DNA from 2 places in the Bacillus sp. LR--39 genome. Region 1 is predicted to be linked to the other one. Evidence: riboswitches for the same ligand, from Rfam matches in the RefSeq annotation. Region 1 holds a riboswitch; the other holds the start of a gene.
The links. A riboswitch is a leader RNA that binds a small molecule or an ion and turns the genes downstream of it on or off. The one in region 1 is predicted to bind glycine.
Positions count from the first base shown of each region.

Region 2: it holds a riboswitch for glycine, as region 1 does, so the genes downstream of both, gcvT (glycine cleavage system aminomethyltransferase GcvT) here and ACWHAR_RS10315 (amino acid permease) in region 1, are expected to answer to the same signal.

Region 1 is NZ_JBSIOT010000002.1:114,509-122,169, reverse strand. Features, by position in the region: gene ahpF (alkyl hydroperoxide reductase subunit F) at 1-1,147, shown strand, start outside; gene ACWHAR_RS10320 (Fic family protein) at 1,193-2,425, opposite strand; gene ACWHAR_RS10315 (amino acid permease) at 2,565-3,911, opposite strand; glycine riboswitch at 4,057-4,137, opposite strand; gene fbp (fructose-1,6-bisphosphatase) at 4,436-6,361, shown strand; gene ACWHAR_RS10305 ((2Fe-2S)-binding protein) at 6,414-6,878, opposite strand; gene ACWHAR_RS10300 (FAD binding domain-containing protein) at 6,871-7,661, opposite strand, start outside.
Region 2 is NZ_JBSIOT010000001.1:487,935-495,595, forward strand. Features, by position in the region: gene ACWHAR_RS02730 (DEAD/DEAH box helicase) at 1-1,634, opposite strand, end outside; glycine riboswitch at 1,779-1,878, shown strand; gene gcvT (glycine cleavage system aminomethyltransferase GcvT) at 2,057-3,157, shown strand; gene gcvPA (aminomethyl-transferring glycine dehydrogenase subunit GcvPA) at 3,172-4,518, shown strand; gene gcvPB (aminomethyl-transferring glycine dehydrogenase subunit GcvPB) at 4,511-5,986, shown strand; gene ACWHAR_RS02750 (rhodanese-like domain-containing protein) at 6,038-6,418, opposite strand; gene ACWHAR_RS02755 (lipoate--protein ligase family protein) at 6,611-7,447, shown strand; gene mntR (transcriptional regulator MntR) at 7,547-7,661, shown strand, end outside.

The sequences.
Region 1 (7,661 bases):
CCACAACTGCCCTGATGTCGTCCAAGCATTAAACATGATGAGCGTGCTCAACCCGAATATCACACATACAATGATTGACGGCGCGGCATTCAAAGAAGAAGTAGAAAGCAAAAACATTATGGCTGTTCCGACTGTTTTCTTAAACGGTGAATCTTTCGGAAGCGGCCGTATGACCATCGAAGAGATTCTCGCAAAAATGGGCAGCGGCGCAGATGCGTCTGAGTTTGCCGACAAAGAGCCGTTTGACGTTCTTGTTGTCGGCGGCGGACCTGCCGGCGCAAGCGCGGCGATCTACACGGCGCGTAAAGGCATCCGCACCGGTGTCGTCGCTGAACGCTTCGGCGGCCAGGTACTCGACACCATGAGCATCGAAAACTTCATCAGCGTCAAAGCGACTGAAGGACCGAAGCTCGCTGCAAGCCTTGAAGAGCACGTGAAAGATTATGATATTGACGTCATGAACCTTCAGCGTGCGAAACGCCTTGAGAAAAAAGACCTCTTCGAACTTGAACTTGAAAACGGCGCTGTACTGAAAAGTAAAACAGTGATCCTTTCAACAGGTGCCCGCTGGCGCAATGTCAACGTACCTGGTGAGCAAGAGTTCAAAAACAAAGGTGTCGCTTACTGCCCGCACTGTGACGGACCATTGTTTGAAGGCAAAGACGTAGCGGTTATCGGCGGCGGAAACTCCGGAATCGAAGCGGCGATTGACCTTGCAGGTATCGTCAATCACGTGACTGTGCTGGAATTCGCGCCTGAACTGAAAGCAGACGAAGTCCTGCAAAAACGTCTCTACAGCCTGCCAAACGTCACTGTGCACAAAAATGCACAAACGAAAGAAATCACAGGCGACCAAAACGTAAACGGCATTACGTTCGTTGACCGTGAAACAGGCGAAGAAAAACACGTTGAACTTCAAGGTGTATTCGTCCAAATCGGTCTCGTGCCTAATACAGAATGGTTAGACGAAACTGTCGAACGCAACCGCATCGGCGAAATCATCGTCGATAAGAGCGGCGCGACAAGCGTTCCCGGCCTATTTGCCGCAGGGGACTGCACAGACGGCCCGTACAACCAAATCATTATCTCCATGGGATCAGGTGCAACTGCCGCTTTAGGCGCATTTGATTATTTGATCCGGAATTAATGTAAAAAAGCCGCCATATGAATGGCGGCTTTTTAAATATACTAATTAAGAAGGCAGTATTTCCTCTAAACAATCCTCGCTGATTTTATAAGATTTTGGCCTTCTGCTTACCAGCTCAACAAATCCTTGCTGTTCTAAATAATCCATTACTCTGTTAATTTTATGTCTCGATTTATTTGAGAGCTCCATTAAATCTTGCACCGACAGCGTAACCTGATCATTTACAAATACATTAATCGTGATAATGATATTAAAAATATCACGTTCATCCTTATAATCAGCCCATTGATCGCTATCAATATAGTTCCTAATTCGTTTCAGTTTCATTAAATTAAATTCAAGATCCTCAATAATCCCTTTTTGTCCTGACAGAAGCAATTCCAGCATATCCATTAAATAAAAAGTCAGCTCTCCCCGGTTTAAAGGTGCGGGAATTTCCTCTAATGCCTTGTAATACTTATCTTTGTTCTTATTAACTGCGTAAGAAAAAGTGATGGCTGAATATTTTTCTAAGTATCGGGACAAATAACTCCCAACGATAAGGCGTCCTGTTCTTCCATTGCCGTCATAAAAAGGATGAATGTATTCGTAGTAGTAATGAGCTGTCATGTAACGATACAGCTGGGGATGTGTTTCATCATGAAGATAAGCAATTAAAGCCTCAAGCGCTTCTGTTATCTTCTGTTCAGAATTAACGCCGATATGGGTGGTCATGTTCCCATCGTTCACTTCAACATAGCCTTTTCTGAATAGCTCACCATCCGGCGCATCTTCTGCTCCGATTTCATCTGCGACCAGCTCGTCATATAATTCCCTAAAGTCATGAATGCTTGTAAACGACGGAATTCGGTCTATAAATTGATATGTTTTCATCAATCCAACAAACCGCTTATGTGAGGGCTCGGATTGTTCTAACGCTTTAAGAGCCTCTTTCAATTCTTTTTTTGTACTGCGGATTCCTTCAATTTCATTATTACTCTGGGCTTCATTAATAATTAATTTATCAAAATACGGTTTGACGGCAAATTCGGGGAGCTGACTGATAAGGGATGAAATTTTGGAACTGTTTAACAACACTTCATTATTCAGCTTCATGAGTTTATGTGTATTCACATAAAATAGCTCAAATGAATCGTCCGTGGGTCGGCCTTTTCGGAACCCCCGTATGTTTAGTGATGTTGAATAACTGCCATAGCTGCTTGTTCTCTTTTTACATTCTTTCTCATATGAATCAGCATCCATTTTATAAAAAAGCTTAGATAACTTCTCATACTTCATATTATCACCTCGCTTGATTTAAAATTATACACTTTTTTAAATTATACAATCATTATAGCCTGAATTCTAACAAATATTCCCGCTTTCCAATCAAAACAAAAAACGGCATACTGCATGGCAGTACACCGTCTGAAGCAATTCAATCTGTCTTTCTCCCTCTCGCCCGATAGATAAGAAACAGTCCAATAAACCACAGCGGCGTCAGCAGCAAAGCCGGGCGCGTCGCATCCGCAAACAGCATAATCACCAGAATGACGGCAAACAGCGCCAGCACGGCGTAATTGATAAACGGTGCAAACGGCGCCTTGAAAGACGAGCTTGCGTGTAAGTCCGGACGGGTTTTCCTGTATCTGATATGACAGACCAGAATCACGCCCCACACCCAAATGAAACAAATCGCGCTGATGGTTGTCACGATGCCAAAAGCCGCTTCCGGTATCAATTTGCTTAAAAGAGCGCCAGCTGACAGCACAATAACCGATATCCATAATGCGCGGCTCGGCACATGATTTTTATTCAGCTTCGCAAAACTTGCAGGCGCTTGTTTCGTTTTGCTTAAGTTATACAAAATCCGGCTTGTTGAAAACATCCCGCTGTTACAAGCAGAAGCGGCAGACGTTAATACGACAAAATTAATGATTCCCGCGGCTAACGGGATGCCGACCAGACTGAAGGTCTTCACAAAAGGACTTTCCGCCGCATTCAGCTGCATCCACGGGTTAATACATAAAAGAATGAGCAATGCCCCGACGTAGAAAAATAAAATCCGTAAAGGAATTTTATTGATAGCGGACGGAATATTTTTTTTCGGATTTGACGTTTCCGCCGCCGACACACCCACTAATTCCACACCGACATAGGCGAAGATCACCATCTGGAACGAAAGCAAAAAGCCTGAAAATCCGTTCGGAAACAAACCGCCGTGATCCCACAGATTCGCCGCTGAAACCGTTCCGGTATGCGTTTTGAACCCAATCACCAGCAGAACCACCCCGATGACAATTAACGCGAGAATCGTGACTACCTTAATTAAGGCGAACCAAAACTCCAATTCTCCAAAAATCTTAACCGTTAACAGATTAAGCCCTAATAAAATGAGCAAACAGATAAGTGCCGGAATCCACTGCGGAATATCAAACCAATATTTCACATACACACCGACGGCGATCACATCCGCCATAGCCGTCATAATCCAGCAAAACCAATAGGTCCAGCCGGTGACAAACGCTGCACGCGGCCCTAAATACGCCTCGGCAATATCCGTTAATGATTGGTAGCCCGCTTTAGATAACAGCAGTTCTCCCAGCGCCCGCATGACGAAAAAAAGCGCAATACCTACAATAAAATACGCAAAGATGATAGAAGGACCCGCCAGCTGAATCGCCTTACCAGACCCTAAAAACAATCCGGTGCCGATCGTGCCGCCAATGGCGATCAGCTGCACGTGCCGATTCGATAAGTCCCTCTTTAGCTCTCGCTGCTCCACATCTGACTCCTCCTTACCTCTCTAGTGAACGACGAGCAAAAAAAGCCAATAAAAAAAGAGATTGGATGCCCTCCAATCTCATGGTCATAAGAATATCAAATTATATCTGCGCCGCTGACAATCAACAGCATGACAAATACATATTCGGTACTCTTCTGTCCTTTTGCCTGAGATTGTGAACCCTTCGGCGCCGCGGAAAATCCGCGGTCTCTCCAGAAGCCGCTCCTGCTGTAGTGCGACCCACAGCAATCATAGCCTGCTACGTATTGAGTTTATGATAGAAATACCTATCAGCTAACTTTTTATTTTAATGGAAGTTGAATTCATTGTCAATAGGGGGATGAGCTCACGGCGTTATCCCGGTCCAATTTTCGATGCCTGAAGCGCCGTATTTTCCGTTTTCATTGTCTCAAAAAGGCGATTTGCGGTACTATCATATAAGGTCTAATGATGTAAACTTTATGTCATACTTTAAATTCACCTTACCATACAATGGCTCGTAAATAAAAAGGGGATGGACGAGATTGGAAACCAAATATTTAGATCTGCTCGCACAAAAATACGATTGTGAAGAAAAAGTGGTCACGGAAATCATTAATCTGAAAGCGATACTGAACCTGCCGAAAGGAACCGAGCATTTCGTCAGTGATCTGCACGGGGAGTATCAGGCATTCCAGCACGTGCTGCGGAACGGTTCAGGAAGAGTAAAAGAGAAGATCCGCGATATTTTCAGCGGCGTCATTTACGATAGACAAATTGATGAACTGGCGGCTTTGGTCTATTACCCTGAGGACAAACTAAAGCTGATCAAACATGACTTTGATACGAAAGAGGCATTAAATGAGTGGTATAAAGAAACGATTCATCGGATGATTAAGCTCGTTTCTTATTGTTCTTCCAAGTACACCCGCTCCAAATTGCGCAAAGCACTGCCCGCCCAATTTGCTTATATTTCTGAAGAGCTGCTGTACAAAACAGAACAAGCCGCCAACAAAGAACAATACTATTCCGAAATCATAGAACAGATCATTGCGCTCGGTCAGGCCGATAAGCTGATCACCGGTCTTGCCTACAGCACGCAGCGATTGGTGGTCGACCATCTGCATGTTGTCGGCGATATTTACGACCGCGGACCACAGCCGGATAAAATCATGGAAGAACTGATCAACTATCATTCAGTGGATATTCAATGGGGGAATCATGATGTTCTCTGGATAGGCGCTTATTCCGGCTCAAAAGTATGCCTGGCAAACATTATCCGCATCTGTGCCCGCTATGACAATCTGGACATTATTGAGGACGTTTACGGCATCAATCTGAGACCGCTATTGAACCTTGCCGAAAAGTATTACGATGATAACCCGTCTTTCCGTCCGAAAGCGGACGAAAACAGACCGGAAGATGAGATTAAACAAATCACAAAAATTCATCAGGCGATCGCGATGATCCAATTCAAGCTTGAGAGCCCGATTATTAAGAGACGGCCGAACTTTAATATGGAGGAACGGCTGTTACTGGAAAAGATCGATTATGACCGCAATGAAATCACGCTGAACGGAAAAACATATCAACTGGAAAACACCTGCTTTGCGACGGTGAATCCTAAACAGCCTGACGAGCTGTTAGAAGAAGAAGCAGAAGTCATGGACAAGCTGCTGTTCTCTGTTCAGAACTCCGAAAAGCTGGGCCGCCATATGAATTTTATGATGAAAAAAGGCAGCCTTTATCTAAAATATAACGGCAACCTGCTGATTCACGGCTGTATTCCCGTCGATGAAAACGGCAGCATGGAAACGATGATGATAGAGGATAAAGCTTATGCGGGCCGTGAGCTGCTCGATGTATTTGAACGGTTCTTACGGGAAGCGTTTGCCCATCCGGAAGAAACCGATGATCTGGCGACAGATATGACGTGGTACTTATGGACAGGCGAATACTCCTCCCTCTTCGGAAAACGCGCCATGACCACCTTTGAGCGGTATTTCATTAAAGAGAAGGAAACGCATAAAGAAAAGAAAAACCCGTATTACTATTTGCGTGAAGACGAAGCAACCTGCCGAAACATCCTGAAGGAATTCGGCCTTAACCCGGATCACGGCCATATCATCAACGGCCATACACCGGTAAAAGAAATCGAAGGCGAAGATCCGATCAAGGCAAACGGAAAAATGATCGTCATCGACGGCGGCTTCTCCAAATCCTACCAATCCACAACAGGCATCGCCGGCTACACGCTCTTATACAACTCCTACGGCATGCAGCTCGTCGCCCATAAACACTTTAACTCCAAGGCCGAAGTGCTGAACACCGGAACCGACGTCTTAACAGTGAAACGATTAGTCGACAAAGAGCTGGAGCGGAAGAAAGTGAAAGAAACAAACGTCGGTGAAGAACTGATGAAAGAAGTGGCGATTTTGGAGAAACTGCGGGAGTATCGGTATATGAAGTGAAGAATATGGAGTTCAGGGATGATTCTCTGGGCTCTTTTTTTACGGTTGCGAACTAAGAAGTCCCTTTCCCTGTATGTAAAACGGATTTAACCGCTTCTTCAATCTCCCTATAACCCGTGCATCTGCAAATATTGGACTCCAGCCAATTTTTTATCGTGTCATCACTTGCATTCGGCTCAGTATTCACTAAAGCATGACAATTCATGAGAAAACCCGGTGTACAATAACCGCATTGAAACGCGAATTTTTCAATAAAGGCCTTTTGAATCGGTGTATTGATCAGTCCTTCAATTGTCGTAATGTCCTTTCCTTCCCCTTCTGCCGCAAGCATTAAGCAAGATTTCATCGGCACCCCGTCCGTTAATACCGTACAGGCGCCGCAATCCCCATTTAAGCAGCCCGGCTTTGCACCAGTTAATCCGAGACGAAGACGAAGAGCAAATAATAAAGTATCAGCCGGTCTGACCGTAATCTGTCTTTCCTCGCCATTTACTTTCAACGTAATAGGATCAGACATTTGGACCTCCTTCTAATTCCCATAAGGCATCTAAAATTGTATTTTGCAAGACAAATATTCGGTATTCACTTGAGCCTTCTGCGTCATCAAGAACGGGTTTGGGTACATACTGTAAAGACCGGTGCACTCTATCTTCTAATGAATAGCTTTTATCGTTAAGCACAGCCTCCATTTCAGCAGAACGAAACGGAAATGGACATACGCCGCTGAAGGCCATTCTGATCTCATCATCTTTTTTCAGCGCACAGACTGTCACCAATGGATACCCGACATTCCACTGCTGTCTTCTTTTGATACTGACAAATGGCAGGTCAACATACGCTCGATCGACAACGACATGAAATAAAAAATCTCCTTTTCGCAACTGTATTTCCCTGTTAAATACTTTATTTATGGGGCGATAATGAATCCCCGCTCTCCCTGCAATCCCTAGCAAACTATCAGAAATCAGCAACGGCAGCACGGCCTCACGGTAATAGATGCCCCCGCATATGTTTCCGCCCAGGCTGATTTTATTTCGAGTCGTCCGATCCGCAATTTCACTTACCGTTTTACTTAATAGCGGAAATGGATTTTCTTCCTCCAGTTTCGTTAATGACACGCCTGCTCCGATCACCAGATCATGTTCATAAAATCGGATGGTTTGAAATCCCGGAAGCGCGTTCATATCTATCACCGCATCCGTATAGATGATATTCAGCCTTCCTAACGTGATAATTTCCGTGCCGCCGGAATAATACATTGGTGTTTTCTTTTCGGCCGCAAGCGAGTGAAACAGGCCGG
Region 2 (7,661 bases), on a different contig from region 1:
TACGACAGAAAAGAGGTGAGATTGTCCATTTTGATTCTCATTTCTTCCTCTGTCAGCGAATGGCATAAAATATCATGCAAATGGTCTTCGAAATTGCTCACTTTGATTTTTGTTAAGATGTCATCTAATTCTCCGACGACATTTTCAAATAAATGAATTTTGTCATACAGAAGTTTTAAGATATGCTCTTCCACCGTATGTTTTGTCGCCATATTGTAGATATGGACATCTCTTTCCTGACCGAGTCTGTGAATCCTTCCGATTCTTTGTTCAAGCCGCATCGGGTTCCACGGGAGGTCATAATTGATTATATGGTTGCAGAATTGCAGGTTGATCCCTTCGCCTCCGGCTTCTGTAGCGATCAGCACTTGCACTTTGCTGCGGAAGAGGTCCTTCATCCAGTCTTTTTTTCCGCGTTTAAATCCGCCTCTGAACGGAACGGAGCTTATGCCGTTCTGCTGAAGGAACCATTGCAGGTAAATCTGTGTCGCCCTGTATTCAGTGAAAATAATGACTTTATCATTAATCTTTTGGATCAAGTCAACAACTTGAATCGCTTTTGAGTTTTGCGTGACTTGATTAATGCGGTCCATTAAATTAGCGATTGTCTGATCATCGAATGCGGGCGCTTGTTTGTCTTTTTGGTCAAGCATTTTTTTGAGCGTCATATACACGGCTTCCCTGCTTGAACAGCACTCTCTTTGCAGCGTCATAATGGAAAATGCGCTTGCGGGCTTTTCCGTGCCGTTTTTCAGTGCGACGATGTCATCGTAAAGCGCCTGTTCCGTCGGTGAAAAGGTGATCGGCACTGTTTCCACATGGCGCTTCGTCCATGTAAGGCCGGTGTCGCTCCGCGTGTTGCGGATCATCACCTTATTGACGAGCTCTTTCAAATGCTCATGAGCGTCAATCCCGTCCTTCCGATTGAAGGTTTCTTGAAATCCGCTTTCGTTTCCTAAATGGCCGGGTTTTAACAGTGACACTAAATTGAAGATTTCTTCGATTCGGTTTTGAATCGGTGTCGCCGTCAGAAGCAGGCAGTATTTCTTCACAAGACTTCTCGCAAATTCATAATTTTTCGTTTTGCTGTTTTTGAGCTTGTGCGCCTCGTCAATAATGACGAGATCATACGGAATAGAAAGCACAATGTCTTTGTGAGGCGAGCGTTTGGCCGTATCAATAGAAGAAACGACGATATCGCACTGTTCCCACACATAGCTTTTTTTCTGTTCAACAGCGGGTATTAAAAACTTCTCCTGAAGCTCTTTCACCCACTGGGAAACGAGTGATGCCGGCACAAGAATCAGGATTTTTTTGGCCAGCCCGCGAATCATATATTCTTTTAAAATCAGGCCCGCTTCCACCGTTTTTCCGAGCCCCACTTCATCAGCCAAAATTGCCTTGCCGTTCATTTTTTCAACGACTTTCTGCGCGACTTCAAGCTGATGGGGAAGCGGAGTGAAATCGGGAAGGTATAAAGGAGCCCTCAAACCTTCAAATTCAGGAATGGCAAGGGTCTGCTGGACTTCAGCCGACAGTTTGTACATCTCCCAATTTGACCAGGGACCGTCCGTTTTCAGCCGCTCAGAAAACTCTCCCGGCCAGTTTGCATCAAATATGATCTCTGCTGTCATATGTAACAAAACCGCCTTTCTTTTAAAAAACTGATTTATCATAATTTTTGTTGCCGGACGTAAGTGAGGGTGGTAGGATATAAGTAATGATTTCACTAAAAGATATTGCTTTAGTATGTCCATAAAATTGGTAAATATGAGCGGATGACAGCAAGGGGAGAGACTCGGACGAAAGATGGGCGTCCGGGCGCCGAAGGAGCAAACTGCGAGTGAATCTCTCAGGCAAAAGAACTCTTGCTCGACGCAACTCTGGAGAGTGTCTGCGTTTAGAAGAAGCAGGCCACCAAAGGGGACGTCTTTATGATATGTTCATAAAGTAAACTTTCAGGTGCCGGGACAGAGAAACCTTCATTTTCATGAGGTGTTTCTCTGTCCTTTTTTATATGTTTTTACAATGCGCCAATGACTGAAGGGGGAAGATGATGCTGAAACGAACACCGCTTTATGACGTGTATAAAGAATACGGCGGAAAAACAATTGATTTTGGAGGATGGGAGCTGCCGGTTCAATTTTCTTCTATTAAAGAGGAGCATGAAGCCGTCCGCACAAAAGCGGGCCTGTTTGATGTGTCCCATATGGGGGAAGTCGAAGTATCCGGTAAAGACGCCCTGTCTTTTCTCCAAAAAATGATGACAAATGACGTTGCCGATTTAAAGCCGGGAAACGCGCTCTATACCGCCATGTGTTATCCTGACGGCGGTACGGTCGATGACTTGCTGATCTATCAGAAAAGCGAGAGCTGCTATCTGCTCGTGATTAACGCGTCTAATATTGAAAAAGACATCGCTTGGCTGACGGAACATACGGAAGGCGATGTCACGCTGACGAATCAGTCTGACGGGATTTCACTGCTTGCTGTTCAGGGGCCGAATGCTCAGTCGGTTCTTACGAAGCTGACTGAATGTGATTTGTCCTCCTTAAAGCCGTTTACATTTATTGACGAGGCGGACGTTGCCGGACGTCAAGTCCTGCTTTCAAGAACAGGCTATACCGGTGAAGACGGATTTGAGTTATATTGCCGCAATGAAGATGCGGTTCATCTATTTAAGGAGATACTTGCAGCGGGAGAGCATGAAGGCCTCGTTCCGTGCGGCCTCGGCGCCCGTGATACGCTGAGATTTGAAGCGAAGCTTGCTTTATACGGTCAGGAATTGACGAAAGATATTACACCGATTGAAGCCGGAATCGGATTTGCCGTGAAACACAAGAAAGATTCCGATTTTTTTGGGAAATCAGTATTGCGCGAACAGAAAGAAAAAGGAGCCCCGCGAAAGCTGGTCGGACTTGAGATGATTGAAAAAGGGATTCCGAGACACGGGTACGCCGTGAAAAAAGACGGTGTTCCGATCGGTGAAGTCACGACAGGCACGCAATCTCCGACTTTAAAGAAAAATATCGGCCTTGCCTTAATCAAAACGGAATTCAGTGAAGTCGGAACGGAAGTAGAAGTGGAAATCCGTAAAAAAACGGTAAAAGCGAAGATTGTCCGCACACCGTTTTATAAACGTCCAAAACAGAGCTGAAAAAGGAGAGTCATATGAAGCATCGATATTTGCCCGCGACAGAACAGGATAAAAAAGAAATGCTGAAAGCCATCGGCGCAGAAACAATTGATGAACTGTTTGCCGATATTCCGGAAAATGTACGGTTTCAAAAAGACTACCGCATTAAACAAGCAAAGTCAGAAACTGAGCTGACGAGAGAGCTGACGAAGCTTGCGGCGAAAAATAAAGACGCTGTTACATATGCATCTTTTCTGGGCGCAGGAGTGTACGATCACTACCAGCCGGTTATCGTCGATCATGTGATATCCCGATCAGAGTTTTACACGGCATATACACCTTACCAGCCTGAAATCTCACAAGGAGAGCTGCAGGCGATTTTTGAATTTCAAACGATGATCTGTGAATTAACGGGAATGGATATCGCAAACTCCTCTATGTACGACGGGGGAACGGCGCTGGCGGAAGCGGCGATGCTTGCGTCGGGCCATACGAAAAAGAAAAAAATCGTCATTTCCGCAGCCGTTCATCCGGAATCGCGGGATGTTTTGAAAACATACGCAAAGGGCCAATATATTGAGGTTGTAGAGGTGCCTGCGAAAAACGGCGTCACAGATCTTGAAGCATTGGAACATGCCATTTGTGATGAAACGGCCGCCGTGATCGTCCAATATCCGAACTTCTTCGGACAAATCGAGCCGTTAAAGGACATTGAGCCGCTTGCACATAAAGGAAACAGCCAGCTGATTGTTTCTTCAAACCCGCTCGCGCTCGGTATTTTGAGACCGCCCGGGGCATACGGAGCTGATATCGTCGTCGGGGACGCGCAGCCTTTCGGCATACCTGCGGCGTTCGGCGGCCCGCACTGCGGCTATTTTGCAGTAACGAAAAAACTGATGAGAAAGGTGCCGGGCCGGCTTGTCGGCCAAACGGAGGATGAAAACGGGCGAAGAGGTTTTGTTCTCACTCTTCAGGCGCGCGAGCAGCATATCAGAAGAGACAAAGCCACGTCTAACATTTGTTCAAATCAGGCGCTGAATGCTTTAGCGGCTTCAGTCGCGATGACGGCGCTCGGAAAAAACGGCGTCAAAGACATGGCCCGCCAAAATATATTGAAAGCTGATTACGCGAGACGCCAAGCGGAAAAAGCCGGCTTACACGTAGCATTTGATGGCCCGATATTTAATGAATTTGCCGTCAGGCTGAATCTTCCCGTCAAGGAAGCAAACCGGCGGCTCCTGCAAGACGGCATCATCGGCGGATATGACTTAGGCCTTGCGTATCCGGAACTGAATCAGCATATGCTCATTGCCGTCACAGAGCTGAGAACAAAAGAAGAGATCGATTCGCTTATTGCGGGATTGGGGGATCAACATGAATAATCAAGATCAGGCGCTTATTTTTGAAATGTCCCGCGAAGGGCGTGTCGGTTACAGCCTTCCGGAGCTTGATGTGCCGGAAACAGAGCTTGAAAGCCTTCTTCCCGGTGGCTATATCCGCGATGAAGACGCAAAGCTGCCGGAAGTATCAGAGCTTGATATTATGCGGCATTATACCGCTCTTTCTAGGAGAAACCACGGAGTTGATTCAGGCTTTTATCCGCTCGGCTCCTGTACGATGAAATACAATCCGAAATTAAATGAAAAAATCGCCCGGATCGCAGGTTTTTCCGCGATTCATCCGCTTCAGGACGAGGATACTGTTCAGGGGGCGCTTGAGCTTTTATACGATTTAAGCGGACACTTGGAGGAGATTACGGGCATGGACGAGGTGACGCTGCAGCCTGCGGCGGGCGCTCACGGCGAATGGACCGGCCTGATGATGATCCGCGCCTATCACGAAGCGCGGGGAGACTTCGGACGGACGAAGGTGATTGTCCCTGATTCAGCCCACGGCACGAATCCGGCATCCGCCACGGTCGCCGGTTTTGAAACGATTACCGTCAAGTCAAATGAGCACGGGCTGGTTGACATTGAAGATTTGAAAAGAGCGGTAAATGAAGAAACAGCGGCGCTGATGCTGACGAATCCGAACACCCTCGGGTTATTTGAGGAAAACATTACGGAAATGGCTGAAATCGTCCATCAGGCCGGCGGAAAGCTTTATTATGACGGAGCGAATTTAAATGCCGTTTTAAGTAAAGCAAGACCGGGAGATATGGGATTTGACGTCGTTCACCTTAATCTGCATAAAACATTTACCGGGCCGCACGGCGGGGGAGGACCTGGCTCAGGGCCGGTCGGAGTGAAAAAAGAATTCATTCCGTATCTGCCGAAACCCGTTCTCACGAAAAAAGAGGGCCGTTTGACTTTTGACTATGACCGGCCGCAGTCGATCGGGCGCGTAAAACCTTATTACGGCAACTTCGGCATTAATGTCAGAGCCTACACGTATATCCGTTCCATGGGGCCTGACGGCTTAAAAGCCGTGACCGAAAACGCGGTTTTAAATGCAAATTATATGATGAGAAGACTCGCGCCTTATTATGATCTCCCGTATGACCGTCATTGCAAGCATGAATTTGTGTTATCGGGAAGAAGGCAGAAAAAGCTTGGCGTACGAACGCTTGATATTGCCAAACGGCTTTTGGATTTCGGCTATCATCCGCCGACTGTGTATTTTCCTCTCAATGTTGAAGAAAGCATCATGATCGAACCGACGGAAACGGAATCAAAGGAAACGCTTGATGCGTTTATAGATGCCATGGTTCAAATTGCGCGGGAAGCGGAGGAATCGCCTGAAATCGTTCAGGAGGCGCCGCATACAACAGTTGTCAAAAGAATGGATGAAACCAAGGCGGCAAGAAAGCCGGTTTTAAAGTACGAACATACACCTCGCGTCAGCCGCTGACACGGTGTAAAAAAAGAGCTTCCGTATAAAACGGACAGCTCTTTTTTATGATTAGTTTTTTGCTTTAATTTTTCCGCCCCATTTTTTAAATCCGCCTTTCAGGTTGTAAATGTCTTTACAGCCGTGTTTGCGGAGCGTCTGTGCCGCGCGTCCGCTGCGGACATTGTTTTGGCAGTACAGATAAACGGGTTTATCAGGACGGATTTCACTTTTGCGCTGTTTCAGCTGTGACAGCGGAATGTTGCGCGCGCCGAGAATATGGCCGCCTTCAAATTCATTCGGTTCACGGACGTCAATCAGCTGCGCTTTTCTGTAGCCCGCGCGGAATTCCTCTTCCGTAAGTGTTTTCATTAAACGCTGCTGGTAAAAATACGACACGATCATATAAACGATAAACGCCGCAACAATAATTAAAGCAATCATATTAGACAATGCGATTCTACTCCTTTAGCTTATAAAATAAAACCCTGCTTCCTGAAAACAAGGCTTACCGGACGTTTTGGGACAAATACTATTATAGTAAAGCATGAAGCGATTGTCATCCTTAATGAAACGAAATATTTTTCATTTTCAATGCAGTTTGTTAAACTGATTTTATTAAAACGATAAAGAAGGGTTCAGTGTATGGAAAAAGAAACATGGCGGTTTATTGACTCAGGGAATGAAAGCCCGGCATTTAACATGGCGCTGGATGAAGCGCTTTTATATTGGCACAGCCAAAAAAAAATTCCTCCGGTGATCCGTTTTTACGGCTGGAATCCGGCAACTTTGTCTGTCGGGTATTTTCAAAATATTAAGAAGGAAATTAACTTTGACGCAGTACATAAACACGGCCTCGGGTTTGTCAGAAGACCGACAGGCGGACGGGGTGTTCTGCATGATAAAGAATTGACATACAGCGTAATCGTTTCAGAGGATCACCCGGAAATGCCGGCCACGGTGACAGAGGCGTACCGGGTGATTTCAGAAGGTATTCTGCAGGGATTCAGAAACCTTGGACTTGATGCCTGCTTTGCGATTCCGCGAACGGAGAAAGAAAAAGAAAGCTTGAAAAATCCGCGCTCGTCCGTCTGCTTTGATGCGCCTTCGTGGTATGAACTGGTCGTCGAAGGACGGAAAGTTGCCGGAAGCGCACAGACACGCCAAAAAGGCGTCATTCTTCAGCACGGTTCCATCCTGCTTGACATTGATGAGGATAAGCTGTTTGATCTGTTTTTATATCCGAGCGACAGAGTCCGTGAGCGCATGCAGCGGAATTTCAAAAACAAAGCGGTAGCCATCAACGCCTTAGCGCCGAAACGGGTAACGATGGATGAGGCCAGAATCGCTTTTAAAGCCGGTTTTGAGGAAGGGCTGAACATTCATCTTGAGCCTTACACACTCACGTCTGAGGAGCTTGCATTTGTCAATGAGCTGGCTGAGACGAAATACGCGTCTGATGAATGGAATTATAAGCGCTGATAAGGCTTGACAGACCGGAAGCATCCTTGTTTTTTCATGACCGTTAGTGTAAACTTGTAATGGTTTATAAAGTTAAGGTGCTTTTTGGGAGGGTTACTTATGACAACACCAAGTATGGAAGATTATATTGAACAGATTTATATGCTGATAGAAGAAAAAGGATATGCACGGGTTTCTGATATTGCGGAAGCTTTGGCAGTCCACCCCTCCTCTG